DNA from 3 places in the Peribacillus sp. B-H-3 genome. Region 3 is predicted to be linked to each of the others. Evidence: riboswitches for the same ligand, from Rfam matches in the RefSeq annotation. Region 3 holds a riboswitch; each other region holds the start of a gene.

Region 1 (3,281 bases), 140 kb from region 3:
TTTCTGCTGCTGCTTTCACCTCTTCAGCCTCTTCATGATTGCCTGTATAATTAATCAGGATATTGGCTCCCTCACTAGCGAACTCAAGGGCAATGGCTCTTCCAATACCTTTGCTGGAGCCTGTAACCAATACATTTTTTCCCTGAAATTTCATAATAATCTTCCCCCTCCTTAAATCTTAAATTTACCGACAAGCTCTTGAAGCTCTTCGGCTGTCTTTCCTAGAGAATTTGAGGTTGCTTTGATTTCTTCCATAGAAGAAAGCTGTTCATAAGTAGCGTCAGAGACACGTCCCGAGAATTCCGATGTACTTTGGGCGGTAGTTTTCATTTCATTTACCGATGCTGCAACTTCTTCTGATGATGCAGAAATCTGTTCAGAGGCTGCAGATACCTCATGAATCTGCATGGCCACCTCTTCTGCAGAATCTAAGATACGCTTGAATACTTCACCAGCTTCATTTGTAAGCTTCAAACCTGCTTCAACATTTTCTTCTCCTTTTTCCATAACAGAAATGGAGGAAGCAGAATCCTGCTGAATATCCCTGATCAGCTCCGTAATTTGAGTGGCTGAACTTGCAGATTGCTCCGCCAGTTTTCTTACTTCATCTGCAACTACCGCAAACCCCTTGCCATGTTCTCCTGCCCGGGCAGCCTCAATGGCAGCATTCAGGGCTAATAAATTGGTTTGATTGGCAATGTCAGATATAATCCGGACAAAATCATCTATTTTTGTTGTATTGTCATTTAGCTTGATAATCGCGCTGCCAATTTGATTCACAGAGGTATTGATCAGGCTCATCTGCTGAATTAATCGCTGAATAATATGGTTTCCATCCTTCGCCTCACGTGAAGTAAGCGTGGAAGACTCTGAAACTATAAAGGATGATCCGGCAATTTTCTGGATTCCGTAGGCAGTTTCTTCAATAGCAGCTGCACTTTCTTCGGTCGTCCTTAATGTAATTTCATTGCCCTTTGCGACCTTCGCCACATCATCTGAAACCTTCATTGAATAATCATACGTTTCAGATGCGTTTGCTGAAAGTTCTTCTGCAGAGGCTGCAAGATAGCTCGAAGTGTCATGAATATTGGTTATCAGCCCATTTAAGTTTTTCACCATCTCACCGATGGATCCTGATAGCCTGCCCACTTCATCGCTGGATGCTGCGGCCATATTGATATCCACCGTCAAATCTCCTTTTGCGATGCTATCTGCAATGCCAACCATTTTTTTCAAAGGCCTAAGGAGCCTGTTTATTACAAAATAGAGCAGTGACATCATGACAATCAGCCCGCCAATGGAGATGAGGATCTGATTTACTATAGAGGAATTTAAAGATTTATTTATGTACTCTGCCGAATAGTCAATTCCCAATACAGCAATTGTTTCACCGTTATAGGTAACAGGTGTAAATACTGTTCTCCAAGTGCCGAAGCTGTCCTTAAAGATATCCGTAACCTGAGGCTTGCCTGTTGAAATTGCAAGTTTCGCTGTTTTTAAATGGATGGGGGCAATATCCTTGAATAATTGGCCCGGCTTATAAATTTCATTTAAGTCACTGGTATATCCAATTGGAGCAAATCCGCCCTGATCCGGTTTCCAAATATAGCTCCAGCTCATGATTCCCTGTTCTTTTTTTATCGAATCAAGCTCTTTTTGGACATTCTTGAACACAAAATTATCCGGACTTGAAACACTGAGAAGCTGATGTATCTGTTCAGGATTCAAGTTCTTTTCTGTAAGCATGCCGACACTGCTCAGTTCATGCTGTAAATCTTCCTGCATCTTATGCTTTAAACTGTAAATGCTTGTGCCAGAAAGTATTCCCGTTAAAATCAGCACAGTAATAAAAACAATAATTAAAATCTTGTTCCGGAGTGAAAGCTTTTTTATCATAAGTTTTCTCCTTTTTTTAATTTGAGGTTCCTGGCCATCTTTAGCCATAAAAAAACACACCTGTTTACGGTGCGGTACAAATTAAAAACTAAAATGTACGGCAGCCCGGCTGTCTTAGCAGTTTAACTGCCTTAGATCCGCGGCTTTGCGTCCCCATCTTTCAATGAGTTTGCCCTTGGCTAAATATCTATAGATTTTTTTAAACGTACCCTATTCCCTCATGTACAAATACTTATATCGGAAACAAACAATAAATATTAACTCTCATTTCAATATTTATATAAATTTCCCACAACTTCCATAAAGAACCTTACTGACTTTTACAGCAAAAAAATAACTTTGAATGAATTCATTGACGATTATAAGATGGCTTGTACAGCAAGGGTATCGATATCAGCGCATAAATGACGGCCAGTTTGATTAACTGGCCGATAGTGTGTATCCCGGAGTGCGGGATCTTTAATTTTCTTTTTGCTCTCCATTTTCTTTTTCTGCACCCTGGGCAGCATTTTTTTCTGCTGATTGTTGTTTAATCTGCTCACGTAAATTTTTCCGTAAATAATCACGCAATTGCTCTGTTCTTTTAATTCTTCCCATCGTCACTGCTCCTTCCATAATCATTTCATCATTAGTATATTATCCCGTTCTCCATTTCGTGTGGACAATATCCAAATTTTCTAATAATTATTCACAAAGGAAGCATTGCATCACTGATTTGTTTTTCCTGATGAAAACCCCTCGAATAGCCGCCCTCCATGTGGTCTTAAGACATTCTCAGTTAGAATAAGTACCCTATTTTTTTCATTATATTGATAAAACGCATCGAAAGCATCAACAAAGGTTTTCGCAAATTGAGCATCAAATTGTTTTAATGACCGGACAATCCACTTAGAAGAGCCGATCCATTTCCCGTTTGTTCTCAGCACAAACTCATGAAGAAGGCCTGCCAAAGTATTCGCTGAAAAAATCGCTTCTCCCCGGTCAGCTGCCCCAATGAAATCATCCAATGCATCGGTTATAAAGTACCTTTTTACATCAATGGTTTCTTTGCTCCAACGCTTCGGTCCTTGTGCTAAAAGCTCTTCAGCCTCTTTTTTCATTGAAGAAACGAACCCCTCATCTTTTAGGACGATTCCTTCTGAAACCATTTTTGGCAGGCATGGCTTTGCCCTTTCGCAATCGCTTTTAACATACTGCTGATAGGATGTTAAATTGTGCACAAACACTTCAACAGGCCATCCATTTTCAAATATAGATTCCCTGTAAGAAGATGGGACAGTCTGATCAATGATCACAATATCTAAATCAGAGGTACCAGTCTCTTCTCCGCGGACTACACTGCCTGCAAGAATGGCACCCTGGCAGCCTGCAAAATATGAAGCAAC
Region 2 (3,281 bases), 2.0 Mb from region 3:
CCTTAGAGGAATTGGTTGGAAAATCGATTAAGGATTATTTTCATCCTGAATCCGTTCATATCATTGAAAGACGAATACAGGAGATGAATCAAATCGGAACTCCTGTACCTCCAACAGAAGAAACCATTATAAGGGTGGATGGGACTCAAATTCACTTAGAGGTCACAGGGATTACCATTAGTCACGAGGGGAAACCTGCTTTTTTGATGATGTATCACGATATCACTGAACGGAAACGAAATGAAGAAGCTATACAAAGAAGTGAGGCGAAATTTCGTCTGATTGCGGAAAATACGCTGGACTTAATCGAGGTAATCGATACAAAAGGAAACATTCGCTATGCCTCTCCATCACACCAAAAGGTACTCGGCTATTCGCCAAATGATTTAGAAGGGAATAGAGTCTTTGATTGGATTCACCCTGATGATTCTCCTCGTATTTTCAATCGATACGACCATTCTATTTTGACTAAAAAATCCTTTTATGTTGATTTTCGATATAAACATGCGAATGGGAATTGGATTTACCTCGAGGCTCAAGGAACGCCTGTAATAGATGGAAATCAGAAAGTAGAAAGTCTGGTTGTGGTAGCTCGTGATAACTCGAAACGCAGGAAAGCAGAAGAAGCCATACGGAAAACGGAAAGACTCTCTGTTGTGGGACAGTTGGCCGCTGGAGTAGCCCATGAGATACGGAATCCACTGACCTCTATTAAGGGATTTGTTCAGTTACTTCAACATAGTCCTTATACAAACTTAATATTATCTGAGATTCATAAATTAGAAAGCATTGTAGGAGAATTTCTTAATCTTGCGAAGCCTCCATCAACAGAAAAAAAGAAAGTAAATGTAAACACTCTTCTACAACAAACTGTTGAACAATTTGAATCACCAGCCCTTATGAAAAACATAGAATTTTTACAACAGTATGAGGATGACCTACCATCTATCCATTGTGAAGAAAACAAAATAAAACAGGTTGTTATCAATCTTCTTCAGAATTCGATAGAAGGCATGCTAAATGGAGGGACTATTTCCATTCACTCGATACGTCACTCTCATAAATCCATCAAATTTTGTATTATTGACCAGGGTATTGGTATTTCAGAAGAACGATTAAAACATGTTGGTGAACCTTACTTTAGTAACAAAGAAAAAGGAATTGGATTAGGCTTGTTGATATGTGAAAAGATAGTCAGAGAACATGGTGGAACTTTAATAATCGAGAGTATAGTAAACAAAGGAACAACGATCCATGTGATTTTGCCGATAAAATAATTCTCAATTTTTCATGGTTTTGGCGTTTTCAAAGATAAGAAGGTGAAAAGAATCCTTGAAAAAGGCAAACCTGTACGAAAGTCAGGGACGCAAAGCTCCAGGTCTAAGGCAATGCTAATGACGGCTGAGTTACCATAGGATTAGCATTTGTAAGGACGGCTGAGTTACCATAGGAGGAAAATAGCAATGGATTTATTATTTAAGCAGAAACAATTGGAAAGGTCTCTAAAACAAAGTGAAGAACAATATAAGAAATTAGTAGAATACTCTCCAGAACCCATTGTCGTGTATCAAGCAGGTGTAATTCAATATGTAAATCCAGCATGTATTAACCTATTAGGTGCTAAGTCTATAGAAGAACTGTTTGGAAAAAAAATTACGAATTATTTTCATCCCACATCGGTTGATATCATTGAAAGGCGAATTAAAGAATGGTCGCAATTGGGTATACCTATCGCTCCCACTGAAGAAAAAGTTATTCGTCTGGATGGGACTCAAATTGATATAGAAGTGACAGGAATTACGATTCTACATAAAGAAAATCCAGCATTTTTGATGATGTATCATGATATTACCAGTAGAAAACGAATAGAGGAAGCTCTTCGTCAAAGTGAAGAAAAGTATCGGCTAATTACAGAAAATATGACGGATTTAGTATGTGTCATTGAATGGGATGGTTTCTTTCGATATGCCTCTCCATCTCATGTCTCGGTGTTAGGTTTCCCATCGGAAGCGTATGAAGGGAATCGTGCAAGAGATTGGATGCACCAAGTAGATTTTCTTAAAGTGCGTAGTCAATTAGATGAAATGGCAAGGACAAAAGAAGGCGGTGTGATTGAGTACCGATTTAAAGATACAAAAGGGAATTGGATATGGCTGGAGGGAAAAGTGACTCCAGTCTTTGACATTAAAAATAGTTTTAACCATTTCTTAGTGGTATCCAGAGAAATTACAGAGAGAAGAATGTATGAAGAAAAATTATCCTATATGGCATATCATGACACGTTAACCAAGTTACCAAATCGAAGAATGTTTAAAGAGAGGTTAAAACAAGCCTTAAAAGAAGCAGAGCGATATGGGCGTAAGATAGCGGTTATGTATATGGACATGGACAAGTTCAAACACATTAATGACACATTAGGACATGACATAGGGGATGAACTTTTAAAGCAATTCTCCAACAGAGTAAAAAACTGTCTGCGAGAAGGTGACACGCTTGCACGACAGGGTGGAGATGAATTCACTATCCTTCTGACAGATGTTGAAGAGGAAAAAGATGTGTTAAAGGTAGCCAAACGTATTCTCTCCTCTCTTCAAGAACCCTGGAATATTGATGGTTATGTCTTCAAAACAACTTCCAGTATTGGAATCGCTCTTTATCCAATCGATGGAACGACAAGACATGAATTAATGAGAAAGGCTGATAATGCTTTATACCATGTAAAAGAAAATGGAAGGAACAATATCAAAACTTATTCTCTTTAATCGAAGAAAGCAAAACCATAGATGGATAATTATATTTTAGTTTGTAAAAATAGACGCAAAGACAAAAAGTCAACAAATCTTAAAAATGTTGATTAAAGCTTAGCGTTATATGTTGTTCTAAAAAGATATTAAATCTTAGAAATGTAGCAAAAGAGGAGGCTGGAAAGTTAAATTGCTCCTCTTTTTATTTTTAAATAAAAGGCTATGAATATTGTTGATAATATAAAGAATAAAAGGACCTTCGTGATTAGAAGGTCTTTGCTATTGTATAGCACAATCCAATATTTCCTGATAAAGAATGTGCCATTTGTGATAATATGAGGAAACATCATTGGGATTTACAAACATTTGTTGAGCAGATTCATATTTACCTTCAAATCGAGCAGTTTTATGATATTCATTTTTTAGAATACTTGAAAACCATTTTTAGGATATGGACTACTTTCTGTCCATAATGGATTTTCGTTATGGTCAACTATTATATGTCCTAATAACTTACATTCTCCTTCAACATAACCT
Region 3 (3,281 bases):
CCGCCTTTATTTATATTAATTGTGATGCTGATTTGAAACTACATGGTGATTGCGGGGTAATGCCGTGCATAATAAAAGGCTATTGGCAAAGCCGGTTTTGCTTATTGCTGCTTTATTGGTGATATACAGCTTTATCTATCCAAGTGTCTCGGAAGCTTCGGAGCAGGAAATTGATATTGAAACAAACCCTAATCAATTTTTATTTAAGGTAGGCAATTTAAAGCCAGGTGACTGGATGCCTCGTGAAATTACCATTAGCAACGAGGGGAAAAGGGATTTTAATTATTATTCTTTTGTTGAAAAAAAGCATTCGGAAAAAGAGTTATTTGAAAACCTGACATTATCCGTTCAAGACAAGAATAATCATTTCTTATACAAAGGGAAATTAGCTGATTTTAAGGGATTTCCTCCTCGCTTCTTAAAAAGCGGCCAATCTGAAACTCTAAAATATACCGTAAAGATGCCTGAAGAACTGGGGAATGAGTTCCAAGGTTCTGCAGCTGAAGCTCTATTTAAATTTTATGCTGAAGAGCCGGATTCTTCTGTAACACCGCCGCCAAGCGATAACAATGATCCTGGCGCCCCTCAGCATCAACCTGGCAATACTCCCGATAATTCCGGGAGCATACCTGAACAGCCGCAAAACTTGGATACAAAGCATGCTGACCATAACCAAACGGGAGAAAAGCTTCCGGATACAGCTTCTGATACTTACAACATCCTGCTGGCTGGAGTATTTTTGACCATTTCAGGAGGCACATTGCTTATTCTGCAGAAACGCAAAAAACGAGAAAGTGATTAAACGATGAAGGGGTTGTCAGTATGTACCGGAAAAATTGCTATAAATGCCACAGGCCATCTTTTAGCAGTGCGGGTGATGGCCAATGGCTCTGCCCGGTGTGCGGGGCAGACTTAACGGATCAAAAGCTATTCCAGGCTGTTTCAATAGAAAACAGCCAGCATAAATATGAATCTGTTAAAAAGAATTACACTTCAGGAAGCAAATAAACGAAAAACCTCATTGTTCGACATGCGGTGCAGCTGCATGTATTATAAGCGCATTTCCCCCCAGTTAAAAGATACTCTTTGTTAAAAATTAGTATAAAATGTAAATAAATAGTTGGAAAATTCCTAAAATAATCGACAAGAAACAGCATAGGTTAACCTGCTTAACTATTATAATAAGAAAACTAGCTGATTTTTTATATGAATGCAGAAAAAGGCAAACCTATTGAAAGATAGGGACGCAAAGTCACGGGTCTAAGGGTGGAATAATGCTATGGCGGCCGGTCTGCCTGAAATACAAAGGTATTTTGGGAGGTTAATGATGGGAAAGACTGTATTGGATCTAGAGTGGGTTGAATTAATTAAGGAAGCTAAATTAATTGGGATTAACAAGGACGATATCAGGCAATTTCTCTTATCAAAGCAATCATTATTCAATCAAGGCGGGCCGAAAATTTGTGAAAATACATATACAGAAAGCTGATGTAATTTGAAAGCCCTTAAACATACGGTAATATTACCGGTTGTTTAAGGGCTTTGTCTTGAAGAATTCTTTCTATATTACATACTTAAATTGCTTTTGGTTCCTGCTTAGGATCCTTATTCATCTTCTTTTTTCAATCTCCACTTGTTGAATTCAATAAATTCGCGGAACTGGTCTTTGGTCACTCCTGAATCCATGGCTTCCTGAATGATATTCAGCCAGTCGGCATCCAGGTTTTCTGTGTCAGGCTCATCATGCAAAAGTGAGTCTACGGGCACCCCCAGCACAGCAGCTATTTTTTCGAGAAATTGAATAGAGGGATTGGTTTGCAGGTTTCTTTCGAGCGAGCTTAAATACGATTTTGCCACTCCTGCTTTGTCTGCGAGCTCTGTCATGGACATTTTTCTTTTTTCTCTTAAACTTCTCACGCGGATTCCGATCATGTCACCACATCCTGAAACTTTTTCTTTATTTATCATATATATGTTATTTAATCTAGTCTATTTACATTTTAACAGCATTAATGCTATATTATCCATCTTTTATTCAAATACAGTAAGTTGTACCTGCCATATAGAAATGGTAATATTAATTGTGGGCTTATTAGGCAGTTTTTTTAAAAGCAGCCCATAAAGCGCGGCTGTTAAGAGAATGAGGAAACAGGGACTGCATGTCAGCCTTTTACTTCCATTTCATGCCGCACTCCCATTCAAAATTAAAAATGACTTGGCTTTACCGCCAGGAAAGTTGAGATAACAAATCTATCATTAAGTCAGCAAGTATTATTGATTCTATCGATAAAGAGGAGCGTTAATGAATGCTTAATATATTAAACAAAGTATTTGATCCAAACAAACGAGACGTGAAGAGGCTTCAGCGTATAGCTGATCAAATTGAGGGTCTTGCACAGGAGACGGCTGCTCTCTCTGACAGCGAACTTAAGGCAAAGACTGAAGAATTCAAGCAGCGCTACCAAAACGGCGAAACGGTGGACGATTTGCTTGTTGAGGCGTTTGCTGTTGTGCGTGAAGGGGCCAAGCGTGCATTGGGGCTTTATCCTTTCCATGTGCAGCTGATGGGGGGGATTTCCCTTCATGACGGGAATATCTCTGAGATGAAAACCGGTGAAGGTAAAACTCTAACCTCCACTATGCCAGTATATCTGAATGCGATCACTGGAAAAGGCGTTCACGTAGTTACGGTCAATGAATACCTGGCCAGCCGTGATGCTGCTGAAATGGGCAAGCTTTATGAATTCCTTGGCTTGACTGTCGGCTTGAATCTAAATGGCCTATCACAGGAAGAAAAGCAGGAAGCGTATCAGGCAGACATTACTTACAGCACGAATAATGAACTTGGCTTCGATTATCTTCGTGATAACATGGTGCTGTATAAAGAGCAAATGGTTCAGCGTCCGCTTCATTATGCAGTAATCGATGAAGTTGACTCCATCCTGATCGATGAAGCGCGTACACCGCTTATCATTTCCGGATCTGCACAAAAATCAACCGCACTGTATATCCAGGCGAATGCCTTTGTCCGAACGCTGGTAAAGGATACTCATTATACGTATGATGAAAAAACGAAAGGTGTCCAGCTTACGGAAGAAGGAATCAACCGTGCTGAGTCAGCCTTCAATATTGATAACCTGTTCGATATCAATCATATTACCCTGAACCATCATATTAACCAGGCATTAAAGGCTCATGTAACAATGCACCTTGATGTCGACTATGTGGTGCAGGAAGGCGAAATTGTCATTGTTGACCAATTTACCGGCCGTTTAATGAAG

Evidence for each region. A riboswitch is a leader RNA that binds a small molecule or an ion and turns the genes downstream of it on or off. The one in region 3 is predicted to bind cyclic di-GMP.
Region 1: linked by a shared signal. The riboswitch ahead of ACN6MY_RS22625 (methyl-accepting chemotaxis protein) and the one ahead of ACN6MY_RS00040 (anti-repressor SinI family protein) in region 3 are both predicted to bind cyclic di-GMP.
Region 2: linked by a shared signal. The riboswitch ahead of ACN6MY_RS13020 (diguanylate cyclase domain-containing protein) and the one ahead of ACN6MY_RS00040 (anti-repressor SinI family protein) in region 3 are both predicted to bind cyclic di-GMP.

What each region holds. Positions count from the first base shown of each region.
Region 1 covers NZ_CP183879.1:4,532,665-4,535,945, forward strand. Annotated here, with positions in the region: gene ACN6MY_RS22620 (3-oxoacyl-ACP reductase family protein) at 1-154, opposite strand, end outside; gene ACN6MY_RS22625 (methyl-accepting chemotaxis protein) at 172-1,896, opposite strand; cyclic di-GMP riboswitch class I at 1,993-2,080, opposite strand; gene ACN6MY_RS22630 (hypothetical protein) at 2,356-2,493, opposite strand; gene ACN6MY_RS22635 (nucleotidyltransferase domain-containing protein) at 2,604-3,281, opposite strand, start outside.
Region 2 covers NZ_CP183879.1:2,622,210-2,625,490, forward strand. Annotated here, with positions in the region: gene ACN6MY_RS13015 (EAL domain-containing protein) at 1-1,277, shown strand, start outside; cyclic di-GMP riboswitch class I at 1,331-1,414, shown strand; gene ACN6MY_RS13020 (diguanylate cyclase domain-containing protein) at 1,464-2,762, shown strand; partial or broken gene ACN6MY_RS13025 (NUDIX hydrolase) at 3,024-3,281, opposite strand, start outside.
Region 3 covers NZ_CP183879.1:5,233-8,513, reverse strand. Annotated here, with positions in the region: gene ACN6MY_RS00050 (TasA family protein) at 65-802, shown strand; gene ACN6MY_RS00045 (hypothetical protein) at 823-1,008, shown strand; cyclic di-GMP riboswitch class I at 1,212-1,299, shown strand; gene ACN6MY_RS00040 (anti-repressor SinI family protein) at 1,325-1,489, shown strand; gene ACN6MY_RS00035 (helix-turn-helix domain-containing protein) at 1,606-1,932, opposite strand; gene secA (preprotein translocase subunit SecA) at 2,307-3,281, shown strand, end outside.